Regions from separate parts of the Plantactinospora sp. CNZ320 genome, predicted to be linked through region 2. Evidence: riboswitches for the same ligand, from Rfam matches in the RefSeq annotation. Region 2 holds a riboswitch; each other region holds the start of a gene.

Region 1 (5,735 bases), 5.1 Mb from region 2:
GCGGGTGACGGGAATCGAACCCGCACTGTCAGCTTGGGAAGCTGATGTTCTGCCATTGAACTACACCCGCGAGCGGACCCCACTGTACCCGGTCCGGTCCGATCATGCACTCACCCTCCCCCAGCTACGGCTCCGAGCGCTCTGTCACCCCTTCGGATCCCGCGCGAACCACGCCGCGCCGCCTCGTTTGCAACATCGGCCACGGCTAGTAACCTCCGCCTCACCTGCAACTATGTCTCTGCGTCATTGCAGAGCAACTCTCCGAAGGCAAAGGGTGTGGCAATGGCGTTTCGTGGACTGCGGTTGTCGTCGCGTTCCGGCATGACCGGCATGGCGAGCTCGTTTCTCGTCCTGCTGCTCGCGGCCGGCCCGGCGGTGGCGGCACCTCCGGGCTCGGCCGGACAATCCGCCGAACCGGGCTGCGCCGAGACAACCAGAGGCCACCCCCACACCACAGCGCCGAACGCCAAGGCCAAGCCCGGTGTGCCGCACGCTGCCGAGCCCAACGAACTGACCCCGGGCGAGGCCGCCGAACTGGACCGGGCGCTCGACTCGGCGTACGCGCAACGGGTCGGGGTGGCGCCGCTCGGCGTACCGGGCAAGCTCAGGATCACCATCGACGTGGTGTTCCACGTCGTCAGCGAGAATCGGACCCGGGCGGACGGAAACATCCCACTGTCCCTGATCCACGCCCAGATGAAGGTGCTGAACGACGCCTTCGCCGGGCGTACCGGTGGAGCCTGGACGCCGTTCCAGTTCAGGTTGAAGAAGGTGAACCGGGTGGTCAACCCGGCCTGGTATCCGATCGTGGCGGAGAGCCCGGCGGAGACGCAGATGAAGCGTGCGCTGCGGGTCGGCGGCAAGCACACCCTGAACATCTACACCGGATTGCTTGACGACGAGTTGCTCGGCTGGGCCACCTTCCCGGAACGCGAACTCGACCCGTACGACGGGGTGGTGGTGCTCGCCGAGTCACTGCCGGGCGGCACGGCTGCGCCGTACAACGCGGGTGACACGGCGACTCACGAGGTCGGGCACTGGCTGAACCTCTACCACACCTTCCAGCAGGGCTGCTCGGGTCAGGGCGACCACGTCTACGACACGCCTGCCGAGGCGGAGCCGGCCTTCGGCTGCCCGGAGCGGCGGGACACCTGCACGACGAAACCGGGCCTCGACCCGATCCACAACTTCATGGACTACTCGGTCGACGCCTGCATGTACGAGTTCACGTACGGTCAGATGTTCCGGATGCTCAAGGCGTGGAAGGCGTTCCGGGAGCCGTAGGTCAGGGTGTCGGGACCGGCTCCGCCTCGGCGGCCCGACGCCGGCCGCGTCGCCTCGGCCCGGTGGCGGTGTCTCCGCCTGCGGTGCCCACGCCGACGTTGCCGGCGCCGGCCGGGTCGAGCCAGACCTGGACCGCCGGTCGCTCGGACCGGTCTCCGGCGGCGAGCGGGGTGGCGCCGTTGCTGCCGTGCCGGGCCACCATCGCCACGTCGACGGTGAACTCGAAGAGCCGCCAGTCGACCTGCGGCGCGGCCCGCAGGTTGCCGGCGAGCCGTTCCACCCGCGCCTGGTCGGTCACCGGGCGGGCCCGACCGGCGACGTAGGCCTCGTCGTCGCTGTCCTCGGGCGGGAAGGAGTGCAGCGCGTAGCGCCCGTCCCGTTCGAGGTCGCGCCGCTTCGGGGAGTCGACGACGAAACAGAAGAGTCCCTCGTCGGTGATGACCGGGGACACCGGGTGCACCCGCGGCCCACCGTCGGCGCGCACGGTCGCCAGGTAGCCGAGACCCGGACCGTACTGCTGGATGAGAACGCGGATCGCGTCGGCGAGTCGGGGCTCGTCAGAGGCGAATTCGGACCAGGATGCCATGGCCACATTCTATCGAACACATGTTCGATCACCTACCCCGATCCCACCCTCATCCCACCCATCGGCCAGGTCGTGGCCGGTCGGCTCCGCTCGACCGCTAAGGTGATCCGGTGCTGCTCTCCGACCACGACCTAGTGATCGAGATCAAGGCGGGCACGCTCGCGCTGGAGCCGTTCGAGCCCGCGCTGGTGCAGCCGTCGAGCATCGACGTACGCCTGGACCGGCTCTTCCGGGTCTTCAACAACCACCTCTACACGCACATCGACCCGGCGGTGCAGCAGGACGAGTTGACCTCGCTCGTCGACGTGCCGGACGGCGAACCGTTCGTGCTGCACCCGGGTGAGTTCGTGCTCGCCTCCACCCTTGAGGTGATCTCGCTCGGCGACCAGCTCGCGGGCCGGCTCGAAGGAAAATCCAGTTTGGGCCGGCTCGGCCTGCTCACCCACTCGACCGCCGGCTTCATCGACCCCGGGTTCTCCGGGCACGTCACGCTGGAGCTGTCGAACGTGGCCAACCTGCCGATCCGGCTCTGGCCCGGGATGAAGATCGGCCAGCTCTGCATCTTCCGGCTCTCGTCGCCGTCCGCCCACCCGTACGGGTCGGCCGTCTACGGCTCGCGTTACCAGGGGCAGCGCGGCCCCACCCCGAGCCGATCATGGCAGAACTGGCGCACCTGGCCCACCCGCTGAAAGCGGCAACCGGAACCCCGACGCCTGCCGGCCACGGACCCCAACGGACCCCAACGGAGGAACCCCCGCCGCAGTTTGCGCGACGGGGGTTCTTCCGTTGACACGGTCGGCTGGGCGACGTCAGCCGGGTCTGCCGAAGCTGTGGATCTCGCCGTCGTCCATCCGCTTCATCTTCACCGGCTCACCGGCCCGGGAGGCGTGCACGATCCATCCGCCGCCGACGTACATGCCGACGTGGCTGAGGTCGGCGTAGTAGAAGACGAGGTCGCCGGGGCGTAGCTCGGAGCGGCTGACCGACTTCACCTGGCCACGCTGTGCCCGGGCGTTGTGCGGCAGCGACACGCCGCCCTTCGCCCAAGCGGCCAGGGTCAGGCCGGAGCAGTCGTACGAGCTGGGGCCTTCCGCACCCCACTTGTACGGCTTGCCGATCTGGGCGCAGGCGAACTTGACCGCCTGGCCGGCCGGGCCGCCGGGGTACGTCGCCGGGCAGGGCGCGGGCCGCAGCGGGCCGGCGGAGCCGTTCCCGTACGCCTGGATCCGCAGCTTCTGTAGCCGGTCGACCTCGGCGTCGATCTCCTTCTTCTTCGCGGCCAGCTCCGCCTCGGTCTTGGTCAACTGGGTGACCAACCGGTCCAGCGGGGCCTTCTGGGCGGCGTACTTGTTCTTGAGGTCAACGACCGTCTGCACCTCGCGCGCCTGCTGCCGCGCGAACTGGTCGAGCACCGAGAGTTGACCGACCAGCGCGGTCGGCGACTTCGTGGTGAGCAGGGCGTTGACGGCCGAGGCCTTGTCGCCCTTGTACGCCTCGACTGCGAAGTCGCTCACCCGGTTCATCGCGGCGTCGATCTGCGCCTGGAGCGGGGCGATCTTCTTTTGCAGTGCGGCGGCCTGCTTCTTCTTGGCGGTCAGGTCCTGCCGGGTGGCGTTGTGCTTTTCGACGACCGGTTCCAGTTTCCGCCAGGCGGTGTCGATCTGCTGTTCGATCTCGGCCACCGACGGTTCGGCGAGTGCCGGCGTCGTGCCGGTGAACAGCACGGCGGCACTGGCCAGGGCCGTCAGCGCGATGGCGAGAATGGACCTTCGAGGGCGCGGCTTCACTTTCCCGGCGTCGGTGGAGACCGACCGGAGGGATTGCGACCGCAGCGGGGCAGGGGGAGCCACCGGGGTCCGTACTCCTTCTTCCGTAGCCCGCCTACCGGGTTAGCTGACGGGTTCGGGCGGGAAGATTGTCGCCCTACCGCGTGAGACGCGGATTCACCCCATGAAGCTCGGGTCCCCGGTTCGCTGAGTGTGACGATTCGGCGGTGTCGAGACGTCGCCACCCGGTCAGGCGGCCTGCCGTCGGCTCGACGGTCCCCAACACTAGAGAAGGGTGTTATCCAAACGCAACCCCGTGATCTGAGTCGATTCGTTAGGTATTTGATCGGTCGCTGACGGTGGGAGCCTTCGATTCATCGAGGCGACGCCGCGAACTCGCTGATCACGCTCGGTATACGTGAAAGATTTCTACATTGTGCGGAGCTTGGCCGGAAGGTATTGACCGACAACGGTCCCGGGTGGAGGGTGATCACCAGGCCCACCCCCGGCTAATGGAGGTTCGATGCTTCCCACAAAACAGCCGCTGACCAGGAGAATCGCGCTCGGCGTCGCAGTCGTCGGCACCGCCGCGCTGCTGCCGGCCGGCCCCACGCCGGCCGCCGCCTCCGCCTCCGCCGACATCCGGCAACAGGAGTACGCCGCGGCAGCGGCCGAGTTCGGCGTACCCGAGAGTGTGTTGCTCGGCGTCTCCTATCTGGAATCCCGCTGGGACACCAACGCCGGCACCCCGAGCACCAGCGGCGGGTACGGCCCGATGCACCTCACCGACGTCGCCGGGCTGGCCGACACGCCGACGGAGCACCCGGAGCACGGCGAGGACCGGCGCGGTGACCCGGCCAGACCCGCCCGGCCGGCGACCGGACCCGCCGGTCCACACGTCGACCGAAGCACCGACGCGCCGCCCGGCGGACAGACCCAGGACACCGCCGACGCGCCGCCCGGCGGGCAGACCCTGGACGCTGCCGTCGCGCTCACCGGAGCCGACGAGCAGGCGCTCCGCACCGAACCGGCGGCGAACATCCGGGGCGGGGCGGCGCTGCTGGCGTCGTACCAGCAGGAGCTGGCCGCGCCGACGGGCCGGACCAGCGACCCGGCGGCCTGGTACGGCGCGGTGGCCCGGTACGCCGGCAGCGACCGCGCCGACGCCGCGGCCGCCTTCGCCGACGAGGTGTACCGGACCATCGCCGAGGGTGCCAGCCGGACCACCGACGACGGCCACCGGATCACCCTGCCCGGCCACCCCGACCTCGCCCCGCAGCGCTCCTGGCTGGACCGGCTCGGCCTGCCCGGCAGGCCCCGCCCGGACGGGCTGGAGTGCCCGCGCGACATCTCCTGCGAGTGGATCCCCGCCCCCTACCAGGAGTTCGGGGACGGCGACTACGGCAACCACGACCTCTCCGACCGGCCCGCCCGGCAGAAGATCGAATACATCGTCATCCACGACACCGAGGGCAGCTACGACACCACGCTGCGGCTGGTGCAGGACCCGACCTACGTGAGCTGGCAGTACACGCTCCGCTCGGCGGACGGGCACATCGCGCAGCACATCAAGGGCAAGGACGTGGCCTGGCACGCCGGCAACTGGTACGTCAACGCCAAGGCGATCGGTCTCGAACACGAGGGGTACGCCGCCCAGGGCACCTGGTACACCGAGGCGATGTACCGGACCTCGGCCAAGCTGGTCCGCTACCTCGCCGCCCGGTACGACGTCCCGCTGGACCGCAACCACATCATCGGGCACGACAACGTACCCGGCATCCTGCCGGCGAACGTGCGCGGCATGCACTGGGACCCCGGCCCGTACTGGGACTGGTCGCACTACTTCGACCTGCTCAGGGCGCCGTTCCGGGGCGTCGGCACCCCGGTCGCCGGACTGGTCACCATCGACCCGGACTTCGCCACCAACCGGCCGGCCTTCACCGGCTGCCAGAGCGCCGGTGTGCCCTGCCCGTCCCGTGGATCGTCGTCGGTGATCCTGCGCAGCGCGCCGGCCGCCGACGCGCCGCTGGTGAACGACATCGCACTGCGCCCGGACGGCACCCCGAACACCATGCACATCTCCGACCACGGCGCGCGGG
Region 2 (8,355 bases):
GATGTCGGTCGACCCGTACATGCGGGGGCGGATGGACAACCGGAAGTCGTACATGCCGCCGTACCGGGTCGGCGCCGTCCTGGACGGCGGGGCGATCGGCGAGGTCGTCGCCTCCGAGGCTCCGGCGGTACCTGTCGGGGCGACCGTGTCGCACGTACTCGGCTGGCGCGAGTACGCCGTACTCGACGCCGCCGCCGCGAGGGTGGTCGACACCTCGGTCGCGCCTGCCGAGGCGTACCTCGGGGTGCTCGGCATGCCCGGGCTGACCGCGTACGTCGCGCTCACCGACACCGCCCCGGTCCGCCCCGGGGACGTGGTCTTCGTCTCCGCCGCCGCCGGAGCGGTCGGCTCGGTCGCCGGCCAGTTCGCCCGCAGGCTCGGCGCCGCCCGGGTGATCGGCTCGGCCGGCGGCCCGGAGAAGGCGAGGCGGCTGGTCGAAGAGTTCGGCTACGACGCGGCGATCGACTACCGGGCCGGCGCGATCGGTGCCCAGTTGGCGGCGGCGGCGCCCGACGGGATCGACGTTTACCTGGACAACGTCGGCACCGACCATCTGGAGGCCGCGCTGAGTGCGCTGCACATCGGTGGCCGGGTGGCGCTGGTGGGCGCGATAAGCGTCTACAACGCGACGGCGCCGGTGCCCGGCCCGACCAACCTGGTGCTGGCGCTGACCAAGCGGCTCAGCCTGCGCGGCATGCTTGTCACCGACCACCTGGACCGGTTCGCCGAGTACCTGCCGCTGGCGGCCGGCTGGCTGGCCGACGGGTCGCTGCGCACCGCGACCACGGTCCGGGAGGGGATCGAGGCGGCTCCGGGCGCCTTCCTGGAGATGCTCCGGGGCGGCAACGTCGGCAAGATGCTGGTCCGGCTCGCCGACGGGAACTGACCGGCCGCGGTGGGAGAATCGGGCAGCTCGGTTCGGTGTGCGTGGCGACGCGCGGCGGGGAGACGGGATGAACGAGCAGGACCGGTCCACTGTCAGCCGGCGCGGTTTCCTTCGTGCGGTCGGGGTCAGCGGCGGGGCGGGCGCGATGCTCGCCACGATGGGCGCGCTCGGGCTCGCCGTGACCACCGACTCGCCGGCACCGCCGTTCCGGGCACCGGCCCGCTCCGACTTCAGCCTGACCGGCCGGGCCGGCGCCCGGGTGGTGGTGCTCGGCGGCGGTGTCGCCGGCCTCACCGTCGCGTACGAGCTGGGCAAGGCCGGGTACCGGTGCACGGTGCTGGAGGCGCGTTCCCGGGCCGGTGGCCGGAACCTGACTGTCCGGGGCGGCACAGTGGAGACAGATCTCGACGGGCACACCCAGCGGGCGAGCTTCTCCGACGGGATCTACTTCAACGCCGGGCCGGGCCGGATCGCGCAGTGGATGGTCACCATGGACTACTGCCGCGAGCTGGGCGTACCGGTCGAGGTGTTCGCGAACGCCAACGCGGACGCTCTGCTCTACAACGCCTCGGCCGGGATGACCACGCCGGTCCGCCACCGCACCGCCAGGGCGGACGTCTACGGGTACGTCTCCGAACTGCTGGCCAAGGCGACCGACCAGGGGGCGCTGGACGACCGGTTGACCGCCGACGACAAGCAGCGGCTACTCGCGTTCCTGGAGAGCTACGGTGCGATTGGCGGGCGCACCGACGGATGGGCCTACACCGGGACCAGCCGGCGGGGCTACGCCAGCTATCCCGGGGCGGGCAACGACGGGGGAGTACCGCTGGCCGCCCCGCCGCCGTTGGCCGACGTCTTCGCCAGCAACGTCGGCCGGTACGTCGCCTTCGAGACGGAGTACGACCAGGCGATGCTGATGTTCCAGCCGGTCGGCGGGATGGACCAGATCACCCGGGCCCTGGCGAAGGCGGTCGGCTCCCACCGGATCCGCCTCGGCGCCGAGGTGACCGGGGTGACCGAGCGGGGTGGCCGGGTGGAGGTGACCTACCGGCAGGGTGGCCGGGACCGCCTGACCCAGGGCGACTTCTGCGTGGCGACGCTGCCGCCACGGTTGATGGCCCGGGTGCCGCACAACCTCGGCGCCGACGTGACGGCGGCGCTCGGCGACTTTCCGGCCGTCGCCTCCGGCAAGATCGGTCTGGAGTACCGGAGCCGCTGGTGGGAACTCGACAATCGGATCTACGGCGGCATCACCGAGACCGACCTCGACCTGGCACACATCTGGTACCCGTCGTACGGCTTCCACGGTGAGCGGGGCCTGATCGTCGGCTACTACAACGCGGGGGCGGACGCGCGGGCGTACAGCGTGCTGCCCCCGGCGGAGCGGCAGGAGCGGGCGGTCACCCAGGGCGTGCGGATCCACGGCGAGAAGTACCGTTCCGAGCTGGTGACGGCGTACTCGCAGGCCTGGGACCGGACCCGCCATCTGGAGGGCGCCTGGACCCTGCCGCCGTACGGCACCGCCGGCTACAACCTCCTGCTCCGGCCGGCGGGCCGGGTCTACTTCGCCGGGGACTGGTTGAGCCGTGCGGTTGCCTGGCAACACGGCGCGTTCGTCTCGGCCCGTTCGGTGGTCACCGCACTGCACCAGCGGGTGATGGCGGGCTGAGCCAGCATCCCGGGTCCGGAGACGCCGAAGGCCGGACCCCGGGGTGGGGTCCGGCCTTCGGTCTGTCCTTGTTCAGCTGTTGTGCTTAGCTGTTGTTCCAGGCGTTGGCTACCAGGTCAGCGGCCTGGTCCTCCCACTGCGCGTACGCGTCCGGGTACGCCGACACCTGCACCTTCTGCGCCGCCACCGTCAGCGGCAGGTCCTGCCAACCATCAACCTGCCTCAGACCCTTCAGGAACGCCGTGGTCGAGTACTCCGGATCGGTGATCTGCTCCACCGAACCCCAACCCGAGCTGGGTCGCTGCTGGAACAGGCCCTGCGAGTCATGGTCGTTACGCGCACCCAGATGACCCAGGTTCTCCAACTTCGACTCCTGCAGGCTGGTACCCACCGCGATCACCGCGGCACGCTCATCCATACCCGCCTTCTTCGTCGCCTTCACAATCGCCCGCACATTGTCCGACTGCTCATCCGACAACGGAATCCGCGACTGCTCACCCTGCACACCACGCGGCACAAGCCTGTCCCGCGACGGCTTACCACCCTTACGATCCTTGCCCTTGTCACCCTTGCCCTTGTCACCCTTGTCGTTCTTGCCCTTGTCGGGCTTGTCGGCCTGCATCACCGACTGCGACACCGGCGAACCGGCATGCTCCGGAGCAGCCTGCGCGGCCACGGCGGGGCCGGCGACAGCGCCACCGACGAACGCCAGACCAGCAACACCCAGAGCGGTCCTACGAACCAGAGAAGTCTGCGCGACGGCCGGAAGCCATCGGCTGAACAGAGTCGTGTTCACGATGGTCCACCTTCCAATCGGGGATGAACACCCCACAGGGGGACACGGGGTGCCATTGGAGAAAAGATCGTTCGCCCGGCTCACACGCACGGGGGGTGCTGGTACTCAGGCGAACACCATATGTAACGACCGCAGGCCCCGGATCATTCCCGGCGGCCCGGCCACCAGCCCAGCTCACAGGCGGTGCTACTCAGCCGTACGCGAGATGTAACGACCGGCCGGCGGCCGGCATTCCCAGCCCGAGCCCGGCGGGGGGAGCATGTCCCCCCATGAGCGTGGTGCCACCAAGCCACCAAGGTGACATGGTGGCACCACACCCAAACGGGATATGTGCCGTCCAGAGCCCGCCGTCCGGATTCGGGCGACGGGTGATCAGAGCAGCGGGGCGACGTCCCGGGTGATCGGTACGGCGAGCACGGTCGGGCCCTCCGCACCGAGCGCGGCCCGGAACGCAGTCCGGAACTCGTCGACCGACTCGACCTGGTGGGCGGTGCAGCCATAGCCGCGCGCGATGCTCGGAATGTCCAGGCCGGGCAGGTCCAGTCCGGGTACTCCCTGTGCGTCCTCAAGTTGGGCGAAGGCCTTCAACACTCCGTACGCCTCGTTGACCGGCACCACGAAGACGACCGGCAGCCGGTGCTGGGCGGCGGTCCAGAGCGCCTGGGGCGAGTACTGGAACGAGCCGTCCCCGATCACCGCCACCACCGGCCGATGCTGTCGGGTGTCCCGCTGGGCGAGTGCGATGCCGACCGCCGCCGGCAGCGCGAAGCCCAGGCCACCGCTGGCCATCTTGAAGTACGAACCCGGCCGGGTGATTGTCAGTTGCCGGTGCAGCACGCTGAGGTTGGAAGGGGATTCGGGGACCACGATCCCGTCGGCCGGCCATTCGGCGGCGAGCGCACCGAAGAGCGCCTCCGGGGTCAGCGGGGTGCCGGCCGCCGCGTCCGGCGCGGCGGGACGGGGTGGCGGCAGCGGCCGGTCGGTGGCCGGCAGCCGTTCGGCCAGCCCGGCGCAGGCCAGCGTCATGTCACCGACGAGGCTGTCGCCGACAGGTGCCCGGGCCGCCTCGGCCGGATCGTCGGTGACGTGCAGCAGCCGGGTGCCCTCCGGCAGGTAACCTCGCCGTCCCGGGACGTACGGGTAGTAACGGAACACCGGGGCACCGATTACCAGGACGGTGTCGTGGCCGACCAGTTTCTCGGCCAGCGGTCCGATCGCCGGTGGCAGCAGGCCCTGGAACTGCGGGTGGTCCTGCGGGAAGCCGACCCGGTCCGCGAACGGCGGCTGCCAGACGGGTGCCCGGCTCCGCTCGGCGAGGGCGATCGCCTCGGCCCAGCCGCCACTGCGGTCGACGCCCGAGCCGATCACCAGCATGGGTTGCTGGCTGGCCGCCAGGATCTCGGCGAACCGGTCCAGTTCCACCGGGTCGGGAGCGACCCGGGTGCTGACCCGGCGGATCGGCGCGGTGCCGTTGGCGGGTTCGTCCCAGTCGTCGAGCGGCAGGGAGAGGTAGACCGGCCCGGCCGGCGGCTGTACGGCGGTGGCGAGCGCCCGCATGAACGCCTCGGGAATGTCCTGCGCGCGCAGCGGCTCGTGACTCCATTTGACGTACGGCTCGGGGAGTTGGGTGGGGCGCACATTTGTCAGCATCGGCTCGGACAGGTTCATCGTCCGGGTCTGCTGGCCGGCGGTCACGATCATTGGCGTCTTGTTGTGCCAGGCGGTGACGAGGCTGCCCATCCCGTTTCCGGTGCCGGGGGCGGTGTGCAGGTTGACGTGCACCGGCCGGCCGCTGGCCTGTGCGTAGCCGTCCGCCATCGCGACCGCGGAGGCCTCCTGGAGGGCCAGGACGTAGGTGAAGTCGGCCGGAAAGTTCTTCAGGAATGGCTCCTCGGTGGAGCCGGGGTTGCCGAACAGGGTGGTCAGGCCGAGGGAACGGAGCAGGTGGTAGGTAGCTTCGTGCACCGTTGTCATCGGAAGGAGCCTCCTGGAGTCCTTGTCCCACGTTCGAGCCACCGGGGTAAGCCGGTCATTTCCGTCATACCGTACGCGTACATGATCATGCTGGTTTATCCACCGGTCGGCTGCCGGCCCGGAGACTCGGCCGGCGCTGTCCCGATCGCGCTGTGAGTCACTGTTTTCGCTGTTCAGTGGGGTTGGCAACGGCAGAAGTCGGCCAGTAATGTCGGCGCGTCTGGTCCGGCCCCTTGGTCGCCGTACGGGTGACACCGGAGCGGACCCGCCGAGTCGTTACGTAACGAGCCGGGGACCCACAGTTATCTGGGGTGAATCCGCGAGCCACATCGGCCCGTGGTAGGGCGGCCCTTCCCGCCCGAATCCGTCAGCTAACCCGGTAGGCGGTGTCGGAAGGAGTAGCTGTTCGTGCGGCACCACCCGGGCCTCCGCCCATCCCCCCAGTTCACTCGCTGCATCGCGCCGCCGCTTCCGGCCGTCGCGACCGTCCCGGACCACCCCGTCCCCGGCCGCCGCCCCAACCTGGCCCGATAGCGGTCTCTGACGCGGAAGTCGTCGACGCGCGAGCACCCCGCGGTCGCACTGGCCGGCACTTTTCGGTGAGACCGCTCGGTGCACCCTGGATCCGTCCCGGCGAATGCCAGTCGGCGGATCGGTCTCGTGCGATTGCGTGCGATAACGCGTCGCATTCCCCGCAGCGAAAGAAAGGTCGCGTCACTCCCTGCCCCCCCGGTGGCGATGACGCGCATTTCCTCTGGAGGACAACGTTGAAGCACGCAATCAACCGGCGGTTCAGGACCGTCATTTCGGGCCGGCGTAACCGGCTCGCGCTCGCCTCCGCGGCGGTGCTCGCCGCCGCCGCGTCCAGCGGGGTCGTACTGGCCTCGACCGACTCGGCGGAGGCACCGGACACCTCGACCGTCGCCGTCGCCGAAGTCGGCGCACCGGCGGCGGGTCAGGCCGGAGCGGCTGTCACCACCGCACCGCAGACGACCGCACCGGGTACGATCGCACCGGCGACCCCGACCCAGCCGGCCAGCACCGCGCCGGCCACGGCGGCGGCCAGCAAGGCGGCTAAGACGACCCCGGCCGCGACCCCGAGCAAGCCCCCGGCGCCCCCGGAGTCGAAGCTGCTGGACTACCAGTTCCAGGCCCAGATCAACGGCTGGTACTGCGGCCCGGCCGCCACCCGGATCGCCCTTACCGTCCGGGACAAGCAGCCCAGCCAGGACGCCGTCGCCGCCGACCTCGGCACCACGATGAGCGGCACGAACTCGGCCCAGGACACCACCCGGGTACTGAACAAGATCATCGGTACCGACTTCTACCGCACCACCGCCATCCCCGGCGGCTCGGCCACCCCGGCCCAGATGGACCAGCTCCAGGCCGACGTCGTGCACGCCGTCACCAGCGGGTACGCAGTGGTCGTCAACATCGCCGGCTCGGCCACCGACCTCGCCGGTGGCTGGCACAGCTACCCCGGCGGCCACTACGTGACGGTTGTCGGCTACCGCGACGACGGCCGTACGGTGAAGATCGCCGACCCGGCCATCCCGGGCGCGGACAGCAACTACTGGATGACCACCATCGACCTGGCGCACTGGACGGCGACCCGGGGCTACTCGTCCTGATCCGCCCTCTCCGCCGGTAGCAACACCGACGACGCCGGCCCGACCCACCCACCCGTCCTTGCCGACGGGGATGTGGGGCGGGCCGGCGTCGTCGTCACCAACGGTTGGGCGCCCGGCCTCGGTCAGGTACGGGTCACTGGCCCTGCCAGACCGCCTGCGCGCCCGTGTCACCGGTGCGGAAGACGTAGTACAGGCTGATCCCGGCCGCAGCCAGGGAGAGGATCCCGAGCACCAGGGTCAGCACCGGCGATCCCTTGCCGGTCGCGGCGGGGGCACGGTCCGCACCGTCCTCGCCACTTCCCTGGCCACCCTCGACGCCACCCGTCGCCGGCGCGGCGGTGCCCCGGGGCTTGACCAGGAGGACAAGCGCCAGGGCGAGCACCCCGAGCGCGATCGTCGCGTACAGGGTGTTGGTGCCGAGACCCTGGTGCTCCGCCAGCCTCGGCACGTACTCCGGGCTGACCCGGTTGCGGGACTCCAGCCGGGCCAGGAAACGGTCGCCGGAGAGCTTCGCCATCAGCGCGGCGAGCGGGGTGGCGACCGCGAGCAGTCCCAGCACCCAGCGCAGGTGCGGGCGGACGAACGGAAGGAAGGCGTACCCGACCGCGCTCAGCGCGAGCAGTGGCACGAAGACCACCGCCGCATGGACCAGGAACGGGTGGGCGGGAATGCCCATGAACTCCTCGAGCACCGGCGCCTCCTCGGCGACAGATCGGTGGGTGGGCTTTCCAGAACGTTGACATGGTGCCCGGGGCGGGCACCGATGACAAGGCCCTCGCCGGCACCGGTCGTACCGGCCCCGGCTCGGTCGCGGTTCAAAGAGGACTGACGTCCGGGGCGGGCGCTGGCTCGCCGACGACGTACTCGGTGTACTCGGCGACCGGGGTGAAGCCGAGCCGGTCGTAGAGCTTGTAGGCTGCCGTGTTCTCCGCCTCGACGTTGAGCGCCACCGCGTCGACGGTCTCCAGCAGCCGTCGGCAGAGCGTCGCCACCACGGTGCTGGCCAGCCCCTGCCCCCGGTACGCCGGAGCCGTCGTCACGTTGCCCAGCGCGGCCACCCGGTATCGCGGCGACCAGACGTGCACCCCGGCGACGGCGGCCAGTTCCCCGTCCCGGCGCAGCCCGAGGTAGTGTCCGGTCTCGACCAGCCGGGGATCGAACCAGTTGCCCGGATAGGCGGCACGGTAGAAGGCGATCAGTTCCGGTACGTCGGCCTCGGTGAGCACCTCGCCACCGGGCGCCACCCGGGCCAGCCGGTCCGGGTCGGTGAGCGCCATCTTCAGGTGCGCACCGCGTGACCGCAGCGGGTACTCCCGGGCCAGCACCGCCTCGCCGCCGGCGCAGAGGTGCGCCTCGAAGTGCCGGGGCAGCAGCGGGAGCAGATCGGTGAGCAGTCCGG
Region 3 (8,355 bases), 4.3 Mb from region 2:
CACCGTGCCGGTCGAGGTGGCGGCCACGTCCGGCTTGCGGTAGGTGCCACCGGCCACGGCCTGGACCGGGGCGTCGTAGCCGCCCGTGAGCGGCGAGAGCCGGGCGTCGGACGCCGAGAACGAGGCGTACCGGATGGAGCTGGCCCCGGCCGTCGAGGTGTCCTGCCAGGTCACCGCGTACCGCCCGTCGGGCAGCACCGCGATCGACGGCTCGCTCTGGTCGCCGTCGGCGATGGAGTTCACGTTGACCACCGGGCCCATGGTGCCGTCCGGGCGGACCCGGCGGGCCCGGATCTCGTACCCGCCGTTGCCGTTGCTGTCGTCGGCCCAGGTCACCACCGCGTCGCCGTTGCCGGCGATGCCCACGTCCGGGGTGCGGTAGTTCCAGTTGGTACCGCCTCCGGTCCGGACGGCCACTTCGGACTGCAGGACCCCGTCGACGAACCGGCCCAACCGGATTTCGTTGTTCAGCCCGCTCTCCCGGCCGGAGGCGAACGCGGACACGGTGACGTTCCGGCCTGCGGAGTCCCGGGTCGAGGCGACCGCGGGGGTGAACTGGTCACCGGTCGCCAGCAGGTTCGCGGTGGCGAATCTGGCCCCCGGGTACCGGTTCGGCGAAATGGTCACCACGGCGTTCTTGATGGCGTTGAAGTCCGCGACGTATCCGTTGTAGAGGGACGGGTCGTCGAGGCGCATGAAGGTCTCGTCGTTCTTCCTCAACGCACCGTTGGTGAGGTTCTGCGTGCCGGTGTAGACGTACCGGTGCATCTGGTTGTCCTTGCGGGACACGCCCTGCACCAGCAGGTACTTGGAGTGGATGCTGCCGTCGGAGCATTCGCCGTTGACGCCGGGCTCGACCGTGAAGAACGACTGCCGGCATCCGCCGGGGTCCATCGCGTAGACGCCGATGCCGCGTGCGGTCAGGCCGGCCATCGCGTCCTGGTGCTCGCCGGTGGCCACCTCGACGGTGCATCCGGCGGCCTGCTTGTCACCCAGCGCGTCGATCACCTCGGGCCGGGCGGCCCGGAAACCCCACATCGCCACCCGGATGATGTCGTCGGAGCTGCTGGTCGAGCACTGCACGTCGTCGATGGCGGCGGCGACGATGTCGGAGCGGCTGCTCTGCGGGTTGAACGATGCCGCGATCGTCGTGCTCTCGCTGGCGCTCGGCGACTCGCGGGGCGAGAACCAGATCCGGGTACTGCCCGCGTCGACGTGCCCGCGCTCGTACGACTTCGCGGTGCCGGTGACCAGGAGCTTGCGCCCGACATAGTTGCGGAACGCGTCGGCCAGCGCGGGGTCGTTGTCCACCCGCACCTGGTTCTGCCACATCTGCTGCTGCGGCTTGGTCGGGTTGGCCGAGCTGACCACCGTGACGTCGGTACGCCCGTCCGACAGCCCGCTGAACACCCAGAACTTGTTGTGGTTGATGCCCGTCCCGCCGGACGAGCAGGAGATGCGGCACTGCCAGGTCCACGATCCGGTGGCACCGGCGCGGTAGCCGCCCAACCCGGTGACGAGCTGGCCCACCTGGTTGGACTGTGCCCCGCAGGACGCGGTGGTGCCGCTGGTGCACGCCTCGATGATGAGCCGGACCCTGACGCCGCGGGCGTGCGCCGCCAGCAGGTTGTCGGTGATCCCCTGGTCGGAGAAGGTGTAGAGCGAGCCGTACACGGTGGAGCCGGGTGTGGCCAGCGCGATCAGGTCGGCGATCTGGTCCCGGAGCCCGGGGGTCTGGTACGGCAGGAAGTGCGCGCCGTTCCGGCCGGGGTCGGGGGTCGCGTAGACGGCATCGGGCACCGGGTCGAGATTCGGCCGCAGGAAGAGCACGGTGCTGTTCCCGCTGGTGACGGGCACAACAGCGGCGTTGGCGTGGGCGGCTGGCAGAGTGACCGAGCCGACCGCGACGATGACGCCGAGCAGGAGCACTCGGAGACGTCGAGGCATGTGGGTACTCCCTTGTAGGGCGAGAGAGCCACCGAGAGCTCGGCGGCCGATCAGGGTATCCAAGATCACCCTCGATTTCCGCCCCGCCGGTTCGGCCCGCCACCGACCGCGCCCGGCAGGTCTTGAAGCAATTTCCACGCCCGATCGCGGCGAAATCCACCTGTTCGACCCAGTTGATCAGGTAGGCTGACCCCGGTTTCGCCCGGTGGCGCACCCCTCCGCGCCGGCGTGACCGCCGCCGAATCACTTTCGGGTGAGCCGGGGACCCAGGTAGGTGGGGTGAGTCCGCAACCGCGGTAGGGACTTGTTCCGTCCCGAACCCGTCAGCTAACTCGGTAGGCGGGCGACGGAGGGACATGCATGACGGGATCCACACGTCGGCGGTTTCCGCTGGCCCTGGCCCTGCTCGCCACGTTCGGCGCGCTCGCCGGGGCGGCCTTCCGGCCCGGCGTGGCGGAGGCGAACAGCCCCGCCGTCCTCGGCGACGAAGGCGACACCCCGCTCCTGCGGGACGTGCTCGAATCGACCGGCCGGGGTTACCTACAGGCCAGGAACGCCCTGGCCAACGCGAAAGCCCGGCAGGCGAGGATCGCCGCCGAGCTACGCCGGGTCGAGGAACGGATCGCGCAGTTGCGGCCCCGGGTCGAGCAGGTGGCCCGGACGGCGTACCAGACCGGCCGGATCGGCCCGGTGCTGGTACTGCTGCACAGCGGCTCCGCCGACGAACTCCTGGAGCGGGCCCGTGGCCTGGAGGCGGTGGCCCTGCGGGACAACGACGCACTGCGTGCGCTCGGCCAGGCCCGGGAGCGGGCCGCCCGAGCCAAGCGGGCGCTCGACGCCGAGGTGATCGAGGAGCGCCGTCAACTCGCCATCATGCTGCGCCAGAAGCAGGCCGCCGAGCGGGCGCTGGCCCAGGTCGGCGGCGCCTCCACCGGAGGGTTCGTCAGCGCCAGTTCACCGGTGGCCCGGCCCGCGCCACGCGCCACCGACGGCTCCTGGCCACCGCAGGCGTGTGACCAGCCCGACCCGACCACCACGGGCTGCGTCACGGCACGCACCCTGCACGCCTACACCGAGGCGCGTCGGGCCGGCTTCGCCCGGTTCACCGGCTGCTACCGCCCCGGGGGGCCGTACGAGCACCCGAAGGGGCGGGCCTGCGACTTCTCCGCCGAGGCGGGCGGCTTCCGGGGTGCCGCCACCGGCGCCGACCGGACGTACGGCAACAACCTGGCCGCGTTCTTCGTCCGCAACGCCGACCGGCTCGGGGTGCTGTACGTGATCTGGTACCGGCAGATCTGGTTGCCGACGACCGGCTGGAAGTCGTACGGCGGCGCACACGGAGACCCGTCAAGCGACCACACCAACCACGTGCACCTGTCCCTGATCTAGCCGCAGTGCCGCTCGGTCAGGGCGGTGGGTGCTCGGTCGAGGGACCCGCGTCAGGGTCGCGGCCTCCCGGGCAGCCGGACCGTGACGAGGAGCCCACCGGCGGGGCCGGGGGCCAGGTCGAGGGTTCCGTGGTGGGCACGGACGATGCTGTGCACGATGGCCAGGCCGAGGCCGACGCCGGGGTGCCCGTCGATGCGTACCCGTTCCGTGCCGCGCTGGAAGGGCTCGGTGAGGGTCGGCAGCAGTTCGGGTGGGAGCCGGTGGCCGGTGTTCTCGACCCGCAGCACGCTGGTGTCGCCGTACGCCCCGGTGTGCACAGTCACGGTGCCGTCCACGGGCAGGTTGTGCACGATGGCGTTCTGCACGAGGTTCGTCGCCATTCGCAGCAGGAGTTCGGCGGAACCGCTGGTCCAGGCGACCCCGCCGGTGACGTCCACAGTGGTCCGGCGCTGTTCGGCGAAGGGAAGCAGCGTTTCGACGGCCTCCTCGGCGACGAGGGAGAGGTCGACGCTCTCCCGGGGGAGGTTTCCGCGGTCGCCCCGGCTGAGCAGCAGGAGTGCCTCGGTGAGGTTGATCGCCCGCGTGTTGGCGGCGTGCAGCCGTTGGATGAGTTCGTCCCGGTCCCGCCCGGGGTCGTTACGGGCGACGTCGAGCAGCGTTTGCGAGATGGCGAGCGGGGTGCGCAGTTCGTGGGACGCGTTGGCGGCGAATCTCTCCTGCGCGACGACGTGTGCTTGGAGCCGCGCGAGCATGATGTCGAAGGTGTCGGCGAGTTCCCGGAACTCGTCCCTGCGGCCCGGTAACCGAATCCGGTGTGCGAGCGATCCGTTGCTGACCAGGCGGGCGGCCTCGGTGATGCGGGTGAGCGGGGTGAGCATCCGGCCGGCGGCGATCCACCCTCCCACGAGTCCGAACACCAGCAGGAACACCAGCACCTGGGCCGCCCGTGGAGCGAAGGCCTGCAGGAGGTCGTCGCGGGTGGGACTTTGCAGGACCGGTGCGCGGAAGCCGGATGGGTCGCGGTCGAAATCCCTGTGTGGTGGGTCGGGTACGTAACGCAGGAGGAAGACCCACACGGTGCCGAGCAGCAGGACACCCGCGACGATGAGGAATCCGGCGTAGCTGAGGGTGAGTTTGAGCCGGACACTCAGGCCGGCTGCCCTATCCACGGTCTTCCCTCTCGGGCACCGCGCCGCGTGCTGTGTCGATGCGGTAGCCGACCCCGGGCACCGTGGCGATGATCCCGGGTACGCCGAGCCGTTTGCGCAGTGCCGAGACGGTGATGCGTACGGCGTTGGTGAACGGGTCGGCGTTCTCGTCCCAGGCCCGCTCCAGGAGTTCCTCCGCGCTGACCACACCTCCCTCGGCCGCGACGAGCACCTCGAGCACGGCGAACTGCTTCCGGGTGAGCGCGACGTAGCGGCCGTCGCGGTAGACCTCGCGGCGGAACGGATCCAGACGCAGACCCGCGATCTCCCGCACGGGAGGCCGGCGGTGGGCGCGCCTACGGTCGAGCGCCCTGATCCGGAGTACGAGTTCCTGAAACTCGAAGGGCTTGGTCAGATAGTCGTCGGCGCCGAGTTCGAATCCCGAGGTCTTGTCGTCGATCCGGTCGGCGGCGGTGAGCATCAGGATCGGGATGCCGCTGCCGGAGGCGACGATGCGTCGGGCGATCTCGTCACCGGAGGGTCCGGGGATGTCGCGGTCGAGGATCGCGATGTCGTAGGAGTTGACGCTCAGCCGTTCCAGGGCGGCCACACCGTCGCTGGCGATGTCGGCGGAGATCGCCTCCAGCCGCAGGCCGTCCTGGACGGCTTCGGCCAGGTGGGGCTCGTCCTCCACGATCAGTACGCGCATCCCTGGACCCTACGATCAGCGGAAGATACGGTCATCCATCCTTCGCGTCGGTCGCCGGGCCGGCTCAGCCACCGCCCCCGTCGCCGGGCGCGGCTCCGGTGATGGCCTGGGTCTCCCGTCCGATCATCTCCACCAACGGCACGTCGTCGCGGTTGGCGAGGATGACGCCGACCCAGCCGGTGTCCGGGTAGATGGTCCAGTTGGCGCAGACGCCGGGGTTGGCACCGGCGCGCTGGATCACCCACTGACCGCCGGCGATCTCGGCCGACGGCCCGTAGGTGCCGAACGAGGCCGGGCCGTGCGGAATCTTGGCTGCGGTGAGTACGTCGGCCCAGGGCCGGTCCAGCAGCGTGCCGTCGCGCAACGCGGTCGCGAAGCGGACCAGATCCGGTGCGGTGGCGAAGCCGCCGTCCCCGATGGCGTCGATGAAGGCGCGCCCGGGGTTTCTCCCGAGGATGTGCTCGTACGGGCTGCCCTGGTCGAGGTTGCGGACGGCGTCGACCTGGCTTCCGTCGGCAAGTGTCATGTACGGGTGCGCGATGTGTCGTTCGGTGAGCCACTGCGGCCTGGTGTAGAACGCCGAGCGGGTCATGCCGCAGCGCCGGAAGATGTTCTCCTCGACGTAGTCCCAGTACGTCTTCCCGCTCACCGCCTCCACGATCAACGCGGGGATGACGGTCTCGGCACCGGCGTGGAACGCGTTCGGGGTGCCGGGCACGCCCACCAGTTTCGACTGGTGGGCCCACCGCTCCCGGTACTCGTGGACCTCCTCCCGGCTCTGGAAGACCCGTTGGATGTCCTCCGCGGGGGTGTTCATCCCGGAGGTGCCGGAGAGCATGTGGTGGATCGTCACCTTTTCGGCGATGTCCTGGGGGAAGCCCGTCAGGTGTCTGCCCACCGGGTCCGACAGGCGCAGCCGGCCCTGCTGCGCCAGCTGAAGGATGGCGATCGCGTTGAACGGCTTGCCCGCCGAGCTGAGGGTGAACGCGGTGCCCTCGTGGTTGCTGATCCCCCTCTCCCGGTCGGCCATGCCGTAGCTGCGGGACAGCACCGTCCGGCCGCGGTGCGACAGCAGCACCACGCCGGAGAATCTGCCCTCGGCGGCGAGCTGTGCCACGTACCGGTCGTAGGCTCCGCCGGGCTGGGTGTCCGGCAGGGTCCGGGCGGGTCTGCCCGAGCCGGCGTTGCCGATGCCGGCGGTCACCAGCGGCGTGCCGGCCGCCACCACGCCGGCGGTGGCCAGCCCGCCCCATTTGAACAGCCGCCGTCGGCCGATACCACGCGTCGGATCCGATTCCATGATCACGGTCCCTCTCCAGTCGACAGACCTGGCGCTGACGCGCTCTGGGTCGTGCCTCCACTGAAGCCGGAGGACCGTTGCGACGGCGTATGCGTTTTTCAATAGGTTCGCGATACCCGTCCGGGAAGATCACTTCGACGACACGAACGGGCACCAGCGGTGGCGGTCAGGTCGGTTCGCCCTCCGGGTTGCGCCGGACCGGGGCGCGGCCGGCCGGCTGGGCGGGCTGCGGACCGGTCGGCCGGGCCGGCGGGATCGGCCGGGTCACCGACTCCAGACAGGTGATCCGGACCTTCTCCCCGTGGTGCAGCAGCTCCAGGGCGTCGTCCGGCTCGCCGTCGCGCAGCTCGTAGGTCGCCTCGTGCGGCCGGACGTCGACCCGCAGGTGCACGCCCCGGTAGCGCAGCGAGAACTCCAGCCGGTCGATCCGGCTCGGCAGCCGGGGTGCGAAGGAGAGTGTCGCGGTGTGGTCGCGCATCCCGCCGAACCCGGCCACCAGGGCGATCCAGGCCCCGGCCAGCGAGGCGACGTGCACGCCGTCCCTGGTGTTCTGGTTCAGGTCGTGCAGGTCCATCAGGGCCGCCTCGCCCAGATAGTCGTGCGCGAGTTCGAGGTGCCCGGTCTCGGCGGCCAGCACCGCCTGGGTACAGGCCGACAACGACGAGTCGCGGACGGTACGCCGCTCGTAGTAGGCGAAGTTCGCCGCCTTCTCCTCCTCGGTGAAGGCGTCGCCGCGCCAGTGCATCGCCAGCACCAGGTCCGCCTGCTTGATCACCTGTTTGCGGTACAGGTCGAAGTAGGGATAGTTGAGCAGCAGCGGGTACTGCTCCGGCGGCGTACCGGCGAAGTCCCACTCCTGAGAGCGGGTGAAGCCCTCCACCTGCGGGTGTACGCCAAGGTCAGGGTCGTACGGGACGTGCATGTCGTGCGCGGCGTCCCGCCAGGCGGCCGTCTCCTCGTCGTCGACGCCGAGCTTCCACGCCTCCTCGCCGTGCCGGCCAGCGGCGTCGGCGGCGGCCAGCAGGTTCCGCTGGGCCATCAGGTTGGTGTAGACGTTGTCGCTCTTCACCGCCGTGTACTCGTCCGGCCCGGTCACCCCGTCGATGTGGAACCGGCCGTGCCGGTCGTGGTGCCCGAGCGAGCGCCAGAGGCGGGCGGTCTCCACCAGCAGTTCCAGCCCGACCTCGCGTTCGAACTGCTGGTCGTCGGTCGCCTGCACGTACCGGCGTACCGCGTCGGCGATGTCGGCCGCGATGTGGAATCCGGCGGTCCCGGCCGGCCAGTATGCCGAGGTCTCCTGGCCCCGGATGGTGCGCCACGGGAACGCGGCGCCGCTCAGGCCCAGCGTCCGGGCCCGCTCCTGGGCCAGGTGCAGGGTGGAGTGCCGCCAGCGCAGCGCGGAGGCGACCGCCGACGGCAGGGTGTACGTCAGCACCGGCAACACGAAGGTCTCGGTGTCCCAGAAGGCGTGGCCGTCGTAGCCCGGCCCGGTCAGGCCCTTCGCCGCGATCGGCCGCAGTTCGGCCCGGGCGCCGGCCTGTAGCACGTGGAAGAGACCGAACCGGACCGCCTGCTGCACCTCCGGATCGCCCTCGACCCGCACGTCGGAGTCGTCCCAGAAGGTGTCGAGATAGCTGCGCTGCTCGGTGCAGAGCCCGTCCCAGCCGGAGAACTTGGCGCCGGCCAGCGCCGCCGCCACCTGGTCGCGCAGCGCCGGGCGGGACCGGCGGCTCGACCAGCCGTAGGCGACGAACTTGACCAGCCGGAGCTGCTCGCCCGGCTTGATCACCGAGGTGACTGTGGTCCTGGCCCAGTCCTCGTACGCCTCGGTGCCGACCAGCTTGCGTTCCGGCCCGTGCACC
Region 4 (8,355 bases), 3.0 Mb from region 2:
CGGCGCCAGGGTCACCCGGTCGACCAGGCCGGCGATCGCGTCCGGCCGGCCGGTGCCGAGCCCGTGCCGGGTGACGTTGAGCGCGCCCGCCGCCGCCCCGGTCCGGATCGCCAGCCGGAGGTCGCCGCCCTGCGCCAGTATCGCCGCCACCCCGGCGGTCATCGAGTCACCGGCGCCGCGCGGGTCCGCCACCTCCAGCCGGGGCATGTCGAGCTGGGCCACCTCGCCGTCGATCAGCACCAGGGCCGGTTCCTCGGCCCGGCTGACCACCACCGACTCGGCTCCCCGCGCGTGCAGGGCCTGGATCACCCGGAGCAGTTCCGCCTCGCTGTCGTCGCTGGCCAGGCCGTCCCGGAGCAGTTCCTCGTGGCTGACCTTGAGCACCGACACACCGCTGTCGAGCACGGCCGCCAGGTGCTGGCCGGAGAGGTCGGCGACCACCCGACTGCCGTTGTGCCCGAGGTCGGCGGCGAGCCTGCGGTAGATGTCCGGCGCGATCAGCGAGGGGTGGCCGGGACCGCTGAGGATGCTCACCTCGGCGCCGAGTCCCTCGCTGAGCGCGAGGTTGTAGAGCTCGTCGAGTTCGTGCCGGGCGAGCGGGTGGCCCGGCACCGAGGCGATCTCGTGGCGCTTGCCGTCCCGCCGGTCGTGCACGTAGCCGCCGCTGCTGGACTCCCGGTGGATCACCCGGAGGTCGACTCCCTCGCCGGCGAGCAGCGGTTCGAGGACCTGTCCGATCTCGCCGCCGAGCCCGGCGCAGAGCACCACGGGCACGCCCAGACACTTGATCATCCGAGCCTGCCACACCCCCTGGCCGCCCGGATGCAGGTGGATCTCGGTCTCGTCGGCGGGCTGGTCTATCGTGACCGTCAACTGGGGGTCCGGGGCAAAAACCATGACATGTCCGCTCATGCCCGTTAGGTTCCCTGGTAGCCCGCTGTTTATGCAGCTCACCGGCGTGTCGACACGATCCCCACCCTGGAGCGGACCCGGCGTCCCCACGGTTTGTAGGTGGAGAGCAGGGTGGCGACCACCAGCAGAGAGCTGGAGACGATCGGCGCCGCCAGCAGTCCCTGCCGGGCGTCCGGCGGGGTCGCCGCGCCGAGTTCGGCCGCCTGGAGGCTCGGCCGCAGCGCGAAGAGCACCGCACCGACCATCACGGTGGTGATCACCAACTTGACCAGTACCCACCGGTGCCTGACCAGGCCCCAGGGGGTGAGCAGCGCGCTGGCGACGCCGACCAGCCAGGCCAGCACGCTCAGCGGTACGAAGACGGTCTGCCCGACCAGGGCCATCGCCGGATAGACCACCTCGGGGTCGGCACCACCCGCCCCGGCCACGCCGAGGGTCAGCAGCACCAGGTCGACCCCCAACCAGCCAACAGCAGTGACCACGTGCAGGGTGAGCAGGGCTTTTCGCCAGGGCGGGGAGAGCGTCATGGCAGTGATGCTGCCGTCGGGACGCCGCCCGGACGTCGTGCCGGTGTCGACCGCCCGGATACGCGCCTCGACGTACAGCCGGCGCCCCGGGCCGGCGCCAGGTAGTCCCTCGCGCGAGGTGCCAGGGTGTCACCACGGTGACACCCTGGCACCATCACGAACCGACACCTCACTCCGGCCGAGGGGCTCAGCGCCAGGTGTCGGTCCAGCTCGCGGTGCAGGGGGTGCTGGACGGCGTGCTCCGGGTCCGGTTCGGGTCGCTCTCCCAGACCACCTGGCCGCCGTTGCGCTTGACGTACTTGTACTGCACCGCCGTGCCGGCCGGCAGGTCGACAGTCGCGCGCCAGACCGGATAGCCGGCCGAGGAGAGCGGCACGCCGTTCGCCGGGTTCCAGTTGCCGAGCGCCGGAACGTTGCCGGTGACGTAGACGTTCTCGCCCCAGACCGTCGTCGCGGTCACCGCGAAACTGGTGGCGACGCTCGGGCAGGAGCCGCCCGTCGGGGTCGGGCCCGGGCCGCCACCCGAGGTCCGCGCGTTCACGTGCAGCGCCAGGGCACCGTTCGCGGGTACTGTCGCGGTGACCCGGCCGGCGGTGTCGACCTGGTACGTCGTACCCGTGCAGGAGCCGCCGCTGAAGTCGCCGGCCAGCACGTCGCAGTAGGTGCCGGCCGGCAGGCTGGTCTGGAACGTGGATATCTGTGATGGTTCGGTTGGTTTCGAGCGGGTTCGGTTTGCAGAGATCGCTGCCCCGGATCGAGGGTCAGGGCCGTTGTCGCAGCTCCGGTGCCGGTGACTCGTCGTCCGGTCCTTGCACAACTTTCATCCGCGTGGGGCGTACATGATGACGGCTACCCCGACCAGGCAGATGGCGGCGCCGGTCAGGTCGTAGCGGTCCGGGCGGAACCCGTCGACGAGTACCGCCCAGCCGAGCGAGCCGGCCACGAAGATCCCGCCGTACGCGGCGAGCACCCGGCCGAAGTGCGGGTCGGGCTGGAACGCCGCGACGAAGCCGTACCCGGCCAGCGCCAGCATGCCGGCGGCGATGAAGAGCAGGCCGCGGTTCTCGCGTACGCCCTGCCAGACCAGCCAGGCACCGCCGATCTCGGCAACGGCGGCGAGCAGGAACAGCAGCAGCGAGCGGGTGATCGTCACCTCGCCATTGTTGCTGGTCGGCGACTGCGCCGGTTGCTTGCATCGATGGCTGTCTCTAAGCTTGGTCGGCGCCGTCACACCACCGGTACGGGCTGGCCGGTCCGGTGACGGCTCGGTGATCCCGGGAGTCGGTCACTCGTTGTCGTAACAGCACCGCCGGCACGCGCCAGGGCGGCGACGGGCCGGCAGTCGTCCGAGAGGAACTCCCATGCGGATCTCCGCACCGTACCGTCGCGTCTCCCTGGCCCTGGCCACGGTGACCGCGATCGCCGCGAGCAGCGCTGCCGTGCTCGGCACCGGGCCGACGTCGACCGCACAGGCCGCCGCCGGCTGCCTGGTCAACTACACGGCCAACCAGTGGACCGGAGGCTTCACCGCCGCCGTCCGGGTCACCGCCGGAGACACCCCGGTCAACGGCTGGACCGTGACCTGGACCTACGGTGGCGACCAGCGCATCACCAACAGTTGGAACGCCCAGGTCACCCAGTCCGGCGCGACGGTCACCGCCCGGAACGTGGCCTGGAACGGTTCGCTGCCGGCCGGCGGCTCCACCGAGTTCGGCGTCCAGGGCAGCTATGCCGCCAGTTCGGCGGCACCGAGCGGGTTCACCCTGAACGGTGAACCGTGCAACGGTGCCGAACCGACCACCCCGCCGAGCACGGCGCCGCCGACCACCAGGCCGCCGACTACTCCGCCGACCAGCGTGCCGCCGACGCTGACACCACCACCGACCGTACCGCCGACCACTCCGCCGCCGAGCGGCTGCGGCGGCGCGGTGCTCTGCGACGGCTTCGAGAACCAGACCGGTACGGCGCCGTCGGGCGACTGGACCGTCAGCTACCCGGACTGCTCGGGCAGCGGCACCGCCAGCATCGACACCTCGGTCGCGCACCAGGGCACCCGCTCGGTACGCATCAACGGTGCCGTCGGCTACTGCAACCACGTCTTCGTCGGCTCGACCCGCGATCTGGGCAGCGTCGGGGCGGTGCGGTACGCCAGGCTCTGGGTCCGGCACACCACGGCACTGCCGACCTCGCACGTGACCTTCCTGGCCATGCGGGACGCGGCCGACGGCAACCGTGACCTGCGGATGGGCGGGCAGAACCGCGCCCTGCAATGGAACCGCGCGTCCGACGACGCCACCCTGCCGGAGCAGAGCCCGAACGGTGTCGCACTCAGCGCGCCGCTGCCGGTCAACGAGTGGACCTGCCTGGAGTTCATGGTGGACGGCGCGCAGGGCCGGCTCTCCACCTGGGTCAACGGGACCGCGGTGACCGGGCTGACCGCCGACGGTACGCCGACGCACGATGTCGATGGGCAGTGGTACAACCGGGCCAACTGGCGGCCCAACCTGACCGACCTGCGGCTGGGCTGGGAGAGCTACGGCGAGGGCGCGAACACGCTCTGGTTCGACGACGTGGCGCTCGGCTCGACCCGGATCGGCTGCTGATAGCGGGAACCGCCGGCACTGCCCAGGGGTGGCGGGCGGTGCCGGCGGTTCGCGATGGTGCGGTGCGGTCGATCAGTGCATCGACAGGTGTACGTGGTTGGTGTGATCGCTGGACGGGTCACCGTTGCCCCCGTTGTACGTCTTCCAACCACTGCTCGGCAGCCAGATCTGCTTGAACCAGATCACGTACAGCACACCCAGTCGATCGGCGTTGCGCACGTAGTACGCCGCCAGGTTGTTGCCGTACGTCCGGTCGCCGCCGGTCGCCACTCCGCCGAACCCGTTCTTCTGGGCGGCGAAGTCACACGCCTGACCCTTCGGGTGCTCGCCGCTGCCTCCGCTGCGGAAGCAGGAGACGAACCGGGTGAAGCCGGCCGCCTGGGCCTGCTTCAACGCGTGCAGGGTGCGCGCGGTGATGCAGCCACTTGTGGTCGGGTCGTTGAGACTGCACGACTCGTCCGGCCAGGAGCCGTCGGCGTTACGGGGTGCCGGTCGCGCCGACCCGCCCCCGCTGCCGCTGATCCCGGCGGCGGCGCCGCCGCTGTTGTTCGCCGCCGCAAGCGCCCGTTCGGCCTGCTTCTTGCGGGTCTCCATCACCTCGACCTGCTTGCGCTGCTCGCCGATTTCCTTGTCGAGCGCGGCCTTGGCCTGGGTCTCCTTGTCCAGGCTCTCCCGCAGCCCGCGCAGTTCCCGGCTCTCGTTCGCCGAGATCGTGTCGAGTGCGGCGGCCCGGTCCACCAGGCTGGTCGGAGATCCACTGTTCAGCAGTGCGGAGACCTGGCCGAGCCGACCGGTCCGGTACGCCATGTTGCCCATCTCGGCGACCCGTTCGCTCCGGGTCGCCACCTCGGTACGCAGCTCGGCGAGCTGCTGGTTCAGTTCCTTCTGCCGCTTGACGGAGTTGTCCAACTTGTTCTTGGCGGTCAGATAGCCCTTGCTGGCGGTCTGGAGTTGCTCGCGCAGGCTGTCCGTGCCTCCGTCGATGTCGTCGCCGCCGGGTGCCGCGGCCAGCGCCCCGGGGGTCGCGTACTCCGGTGCCGCCTGCGCGGGTGCGCCGCCGAGCGCCGCGAGGACCATGCCGAGGGCGACGACCGCTGTGGTCGCGACCTTCCGGTGCGGTCTCGTGGCGCTCCGCGCGGACGCCGGAGCCTGTCGGGTGGGTGCCAGGAACGGCATATGACAATGTCCTTCCGTCAGCCGCCGACCGGGTTAGCTGACGGGTTCGGGACGGAAGATCCCTACCGCTGGCGCGGATACACCCCTGGTACGTGGTTCCCCGGCTCGCGCGTGCGATTAGGCGACGGTCCCCGCAGGCGCCGGAGGGCGCCGCCCGGCGGAGACCGGAGCCGAGCTTACCGGCAGTCGTTCGCCGGGGACACGTGGCGTTGTCGGAGCCGGATTCGCGATTTTCCGAGTTGGGCGGATGTATCCGGACAAAGCTGGCCGACGCAGCCTCAAAACTTAAGATGCCGCTAACTATCGGTGAGTCTCGACGGCTGGCGGGGCAGGTGTGCGAGGGTCGCCGGCCGACCGCGATGTCACGCGGCGTGCTCGGTGGTCACCAGTCGGTGGGGCCGCAGCCCCCGGGCGCGGTGTTCGGCTCGACCTGGAGCGTGGCGTGCGAGATGTGGAAGTCCTCGCGCAGCGCCGACCGGGCCGCGGCGAGTACGGTACCCACCTCCGCGTCGCGGTCCAGCCTCAGGTGCGCCGAGGCCACCTCCATCCCGGAGGTGAGGGTCCAGACGTGCAGGTCGTGTACGTCGCAGACGCCGGGTACCCCGGCCAGCCGGGTGCGTACGGCGGCCACGTCGAGGTGCTCGGGCGCGGCCTGCACCAGGATCCGTACGGCGCTGCGGCCGAGTCGCCAGGTGCGGGGCAGGATGAACAGCCCGACCGCCAGGGCCACGATCGGATCCGCCCAGCGCCAGCCGGTCAGGATGATCACCACGGCGGCGACGATCACTCCCACCGAGTTGAGCAGGTCCCCGAGTACCTCCAGATATGCGCCGCGCAGGTTGATGCTCTCCCGCGCACCGGCCCGGAGCAGGCCGAAGGCGGCGGCGTTGGCCAGCAGGCCGAGCGTGGCGACCACGAGCATCGGACCGGCCGCGACCCGGGGCGGGTCGTCGAACCGGCGTACCGCCTCGACCAGCACGTAGAGCGCCACCCCGAACAGCAGTACCGCGTTGGCCAGCGCCGCCAGCACCTCCAGGCGGTAGAGGCCGAAGGTCCGCTGCGGGTCGCCGACCGCCCGCCGGGCCGCCGTGATCGCGGCCAGTGCCATCCCGATCCCGAGCACGTCGGTGAACATGTGCCCGGCGTCGGAGAGCAGCGCCAGCGAGCCGGTGGCCAGCGCGGCGACCGTCTCGACCACCATCAGGACGGCGAGCAGCCCGAAGGCCGCCCAGAGCCGCCCCCGGTGCTGCTCTGCCGCCCAGGTCAACCGCCCCCCGTGGTCGTGCCCGGCCCCCAACGCCGCTCCCTCCGTCCCGGTCACCCCCGCTGTCGATACTGCCGGGCCGTGGGGTCGTCCCAGCCGGAAAACGGCGGGACCGGCTATCCCTCGTCGGCCAGGGTGGCCGCGATCGGCGCCCGGGCGGCCCGCCGGGCCGGCGGCAGGCTGGCCAGCACCCCCGCCGAGGCGGCCAGCGCGGCGCAGAGGGCGAGCTGACCGACGGGTACGGCCGGCAATCCGTGCCCGTACCCGCGGATCAGCCCCAGTGCCGCCGTCCAGCCGAGGCCGACGCCGAGGGCGATCCCGGCCAGTGCACCTACCGCGCCGGCCAGCGCCGCCTCGGTCAGCAGCATGGCGGCCAGCTGCCGGCGGGACAGGCCCAGCGCCCGGACCGTCGCCGACTCGCGGCGGCGTTCGACCACCGAGAGCGCGAGCGTGTTGCCGATGCCCAGCACGGCGATCAGCACCGACATGCCGAGCAGGGCGGCGAAGATCCCCAACAGCTCGTCGAGGGTACGGGCGAGCGCGTCGGCCTGGTCGGCGAGGCCGCGTACCCGGACCGCCGGCTGGTCGGCCAGGGCCGCGTCCAGCGCCTGCCGGCCCGCCGCCGTCGACACCCCCGGGGCGAGGTCGACCAGCAGCCGGTCCGGCTCCCCGGGGCCGTACGCGGCGGTGAACGACGTCCAGGAGACCAGGGCGGCACCGTCGACCGGGGAGTCGTCGTAGACCGCCACCACTGTCAACGGGGCCGGTGGGCCGAGCCCGAGGGCGATCCGGTCACCGACCCCGACGCCCCGGTCGGCGGCGAACTGCCGGCTCACCGCCACCGTCCCCGGCACCAGCCCGGCCAGGCTGCCGGCGGTCACCTCGGGACGTACCGGCCCGTGCAGCCGCTCCGGCGGCACCGCCCAGATCCGGATCCGTGCGTTCAGCGGCGAGTTGGCCAGGCGTACCTCGGCGACGGTGCCGAACGCCGGATCGGGGCGCAGCCGCTGGGCCAGCCCGGGTGGCAGCGGGCCGCGTACCGCCGTCGGCGAGCCGTCGGTGCGGACCCGGTCCAGCACGAAGTCGACCGGGAAGTTCTCGGACAGCTCCCGTCCGGCCTGCTCCCGGGCGGTCGCCAGCAGCACGCTGAACATCGCCATCAGGGCCACCCCGATGGTCAGGGCGGTGCTGGTCGCCGCCGCCCGCCGGGGATCGCGTCGGGCGTTGACCACGGCCAGCCGTACCACCGGACCGAAGAGCCGGGCCGGCAGCCAGCCGACCAGCCGGACCGCCCGGGGGACCAGCAGCGGGGCCGCGACCACCGCGCCGAGGAAGGCGACCATGCCGCCGCCGAGCACCAGCGGCAACCCGGGAAAGGCCAACGGCAACCCGACGAGTACGGCCAGCCCGCCGACCCCGGCCAGGCCGAGCGCGACAGCGATCCGGGTACGGCCGCGCCGGCCCCCGCCCACCGCCACGGCGCTGCGGGAGTGCAGTGCGGCCAGCGGCGGTACCCGACTCGCCTGCACCGCCGGCACCAGCGCGGCCAGCACTGTCACCAGGGTGCCGAAGCCGAGCGCCACCAGCACGGTCGGCCAGCGCACCACCGGGGCGTGCAGTGGGATGTCCGAGGCGACCAGTTCCCGTCCCCGGATCAGCCCGTAGCCGACGAGCAGGCTGGCCAGCAGCCCGCCGACCGAGGCGAGCAGGCCGAGGACGCCCGCCTCCAGGAGTACGACGCCGCGCACCTGCGCCCGGGACGCGCCGGCACAGCGGAGCAGGCTCACCTCCCGGACCCGCTGCGTGCCGAGCATCGCGAAGGTGTTGTAGATGACGAACGCCGAGACGGTCAGCGAGACCAGCCCGAAGCCGA

The links. Region 2 has a riboswitch for cyclic di-AMP ahead of CLT71_RS00305 (C39 family peptidase). Riboswitches for the same ligand answer to the same signal wherever they lie in the genome.
Region 1: linked by a shared signal. The riboswitch ahead of CLT71_RS22900 (C40 family peptidase) and the one ahead of CLT71_RS00305 (C39 family peptidase) in region 2 are both predicted to bind cyclic di-AMP.
Region 3: linked by a shared signal. The riboswitch ahead of CLT71_RS19340 (VldE C-terminal domain-containing protein) and the one ahead of CLT71_RS00305 (C39 family peptidase) in region 2 are both predicted to bind cyclic di-AMP.
Region 4: linked by a shared signal. The riboswitch ahead of CLT71_RS13390 (coiled-coil domain-containing protein) and the one ahead of CLT71_RS00305 (C39 family peptidase) in region 2 are both predicted to bind cyclic di-AMP.

What each region holds. Positions count from the first base shown of each region.
Region 1 is NZ_PJMP01000001.1:5,151,477-5,157,211, reverse strand. Features, by position in the region: tRNA gene CLT71_RS22920 (tRNA-Gly) at 1-70, opposite strand, end outside; gene CLT71_RS22915 (zinc metalloprotease) at 283-1,284, shown strand; gene CLT71_RS22910 (pyridoxamine 5'-phosphate oxidase family protein) at 1,286-1,870, opposite strand; gene dcd (dCTP deaminase) at 1,981-2,559, shown strand; gene CLT71_RS22900 (C40 family peptidase) at 2,680-3,720, opposite strand; cyclic di-AMP (ydaO/yuaA leader) riboswitch at 3,733-3,873, opposite strand; gene CLT71_RS22895 (peptidoglycan recognition protein family protein) at 4,160-5,735, shown strand, end outside.
Region 2 is NZ_PJMP01000001.1:67,585-75,939, forward strand. Features, by position in the region: gene CLT71_RS00285 (MDR family NADP-dependent oxidoreductase) at 1-886, shown strand, start outside; gene CLT71_RS00290 (FAD-dependent oxidoreductase) at 954-2,555, shown strand; gene CLT71_RS00295 (hypothetical protein) at 2,641-3,351, opposite strand; gene mdlC (benzoylformate decarboxylase) at 3,724-5,325, opposite strand; cyclic di-AMP (ydaO/yuaA leader) riboswitch at 5,582-5,726, shown strand; gene CLT71_RS00305 (C39 family peptidase) at 6,093-6,956, shown strand; gene CLT71_RS00310 (hypothetical protein) at 7,090-7,647, opposite strand; gene CLT71_RS00315 (GNAT family N-acetyltransferase) at 7,772-8,355, opposite strand, start outside.
Region 3 is NZ_PJMP01000001.1:4,356,336-4,364,690, forward strand. Features, by position in the region: gene CLT71_RS19335 (phospholipase D-like domain-containing protein) at 1-1,947, opposite strand, end outside; cyclic di-AMP (ydaO/yuaA leader) riboswitch at 2,174-2,304, shown strand; gene CLT71_RS19340 (VldE C-terminal domain-containing protein) at 2,308-3,336, shown strand; gene CLT71_RS19345 (sensor histidine kinase) at 3,387-4,505, opposite strand; gene CLT71_RS19350 (response regulator transcription factor) at 4,498-5,193, opposite strand; gene CLT71_RS19355 (serine hydrolase domain-containing protein) at 5,258-6,493, opposite strand; gene CLT71_RS19360 (glycoside hydrolase family 65 protein) at 6,660-8,355, opposite strand, start outside.
Region 4 is NZ_PJMP01000001.1:3,056,932-3,065,286, reverse strand. Features, by position in the region: gene CLT71_RS13415 (1-phosphofructokinase family hexose kinase) at 1-912, opposite strand, end outside; gene CLT71_RS13410 (DUF2269 domain-containing protein) at 951-1,439, opposite strand; gene CLT71_RS13405 (carbohydrate-binding module family 20 domain-containing protein) at 1,627-2,256, opposite strand; gene CLT71_RS13400 (YnfA family protein) at 2,260-2,592, opposite strand; gene CLT71_RS13395 (cellulose-binding domain-containing protein) at 2,801-4,042, shown strand; gene CLT71_RS13390 (coiled-coil domain-containing protein) at 4,115-5,218, opposite strand; cyclic di-AMP (ydaO/yuaA leader) riboswitch at 5,225-5,352, opposite strand; gene CLT71_RS13385 (cation diffusion facilitator family transporter) at 5,601-6,515, opposite strand; gene CLT71_RS13380 (ABC transporter permease) at 6,599-8,355, opposite strand, start outside.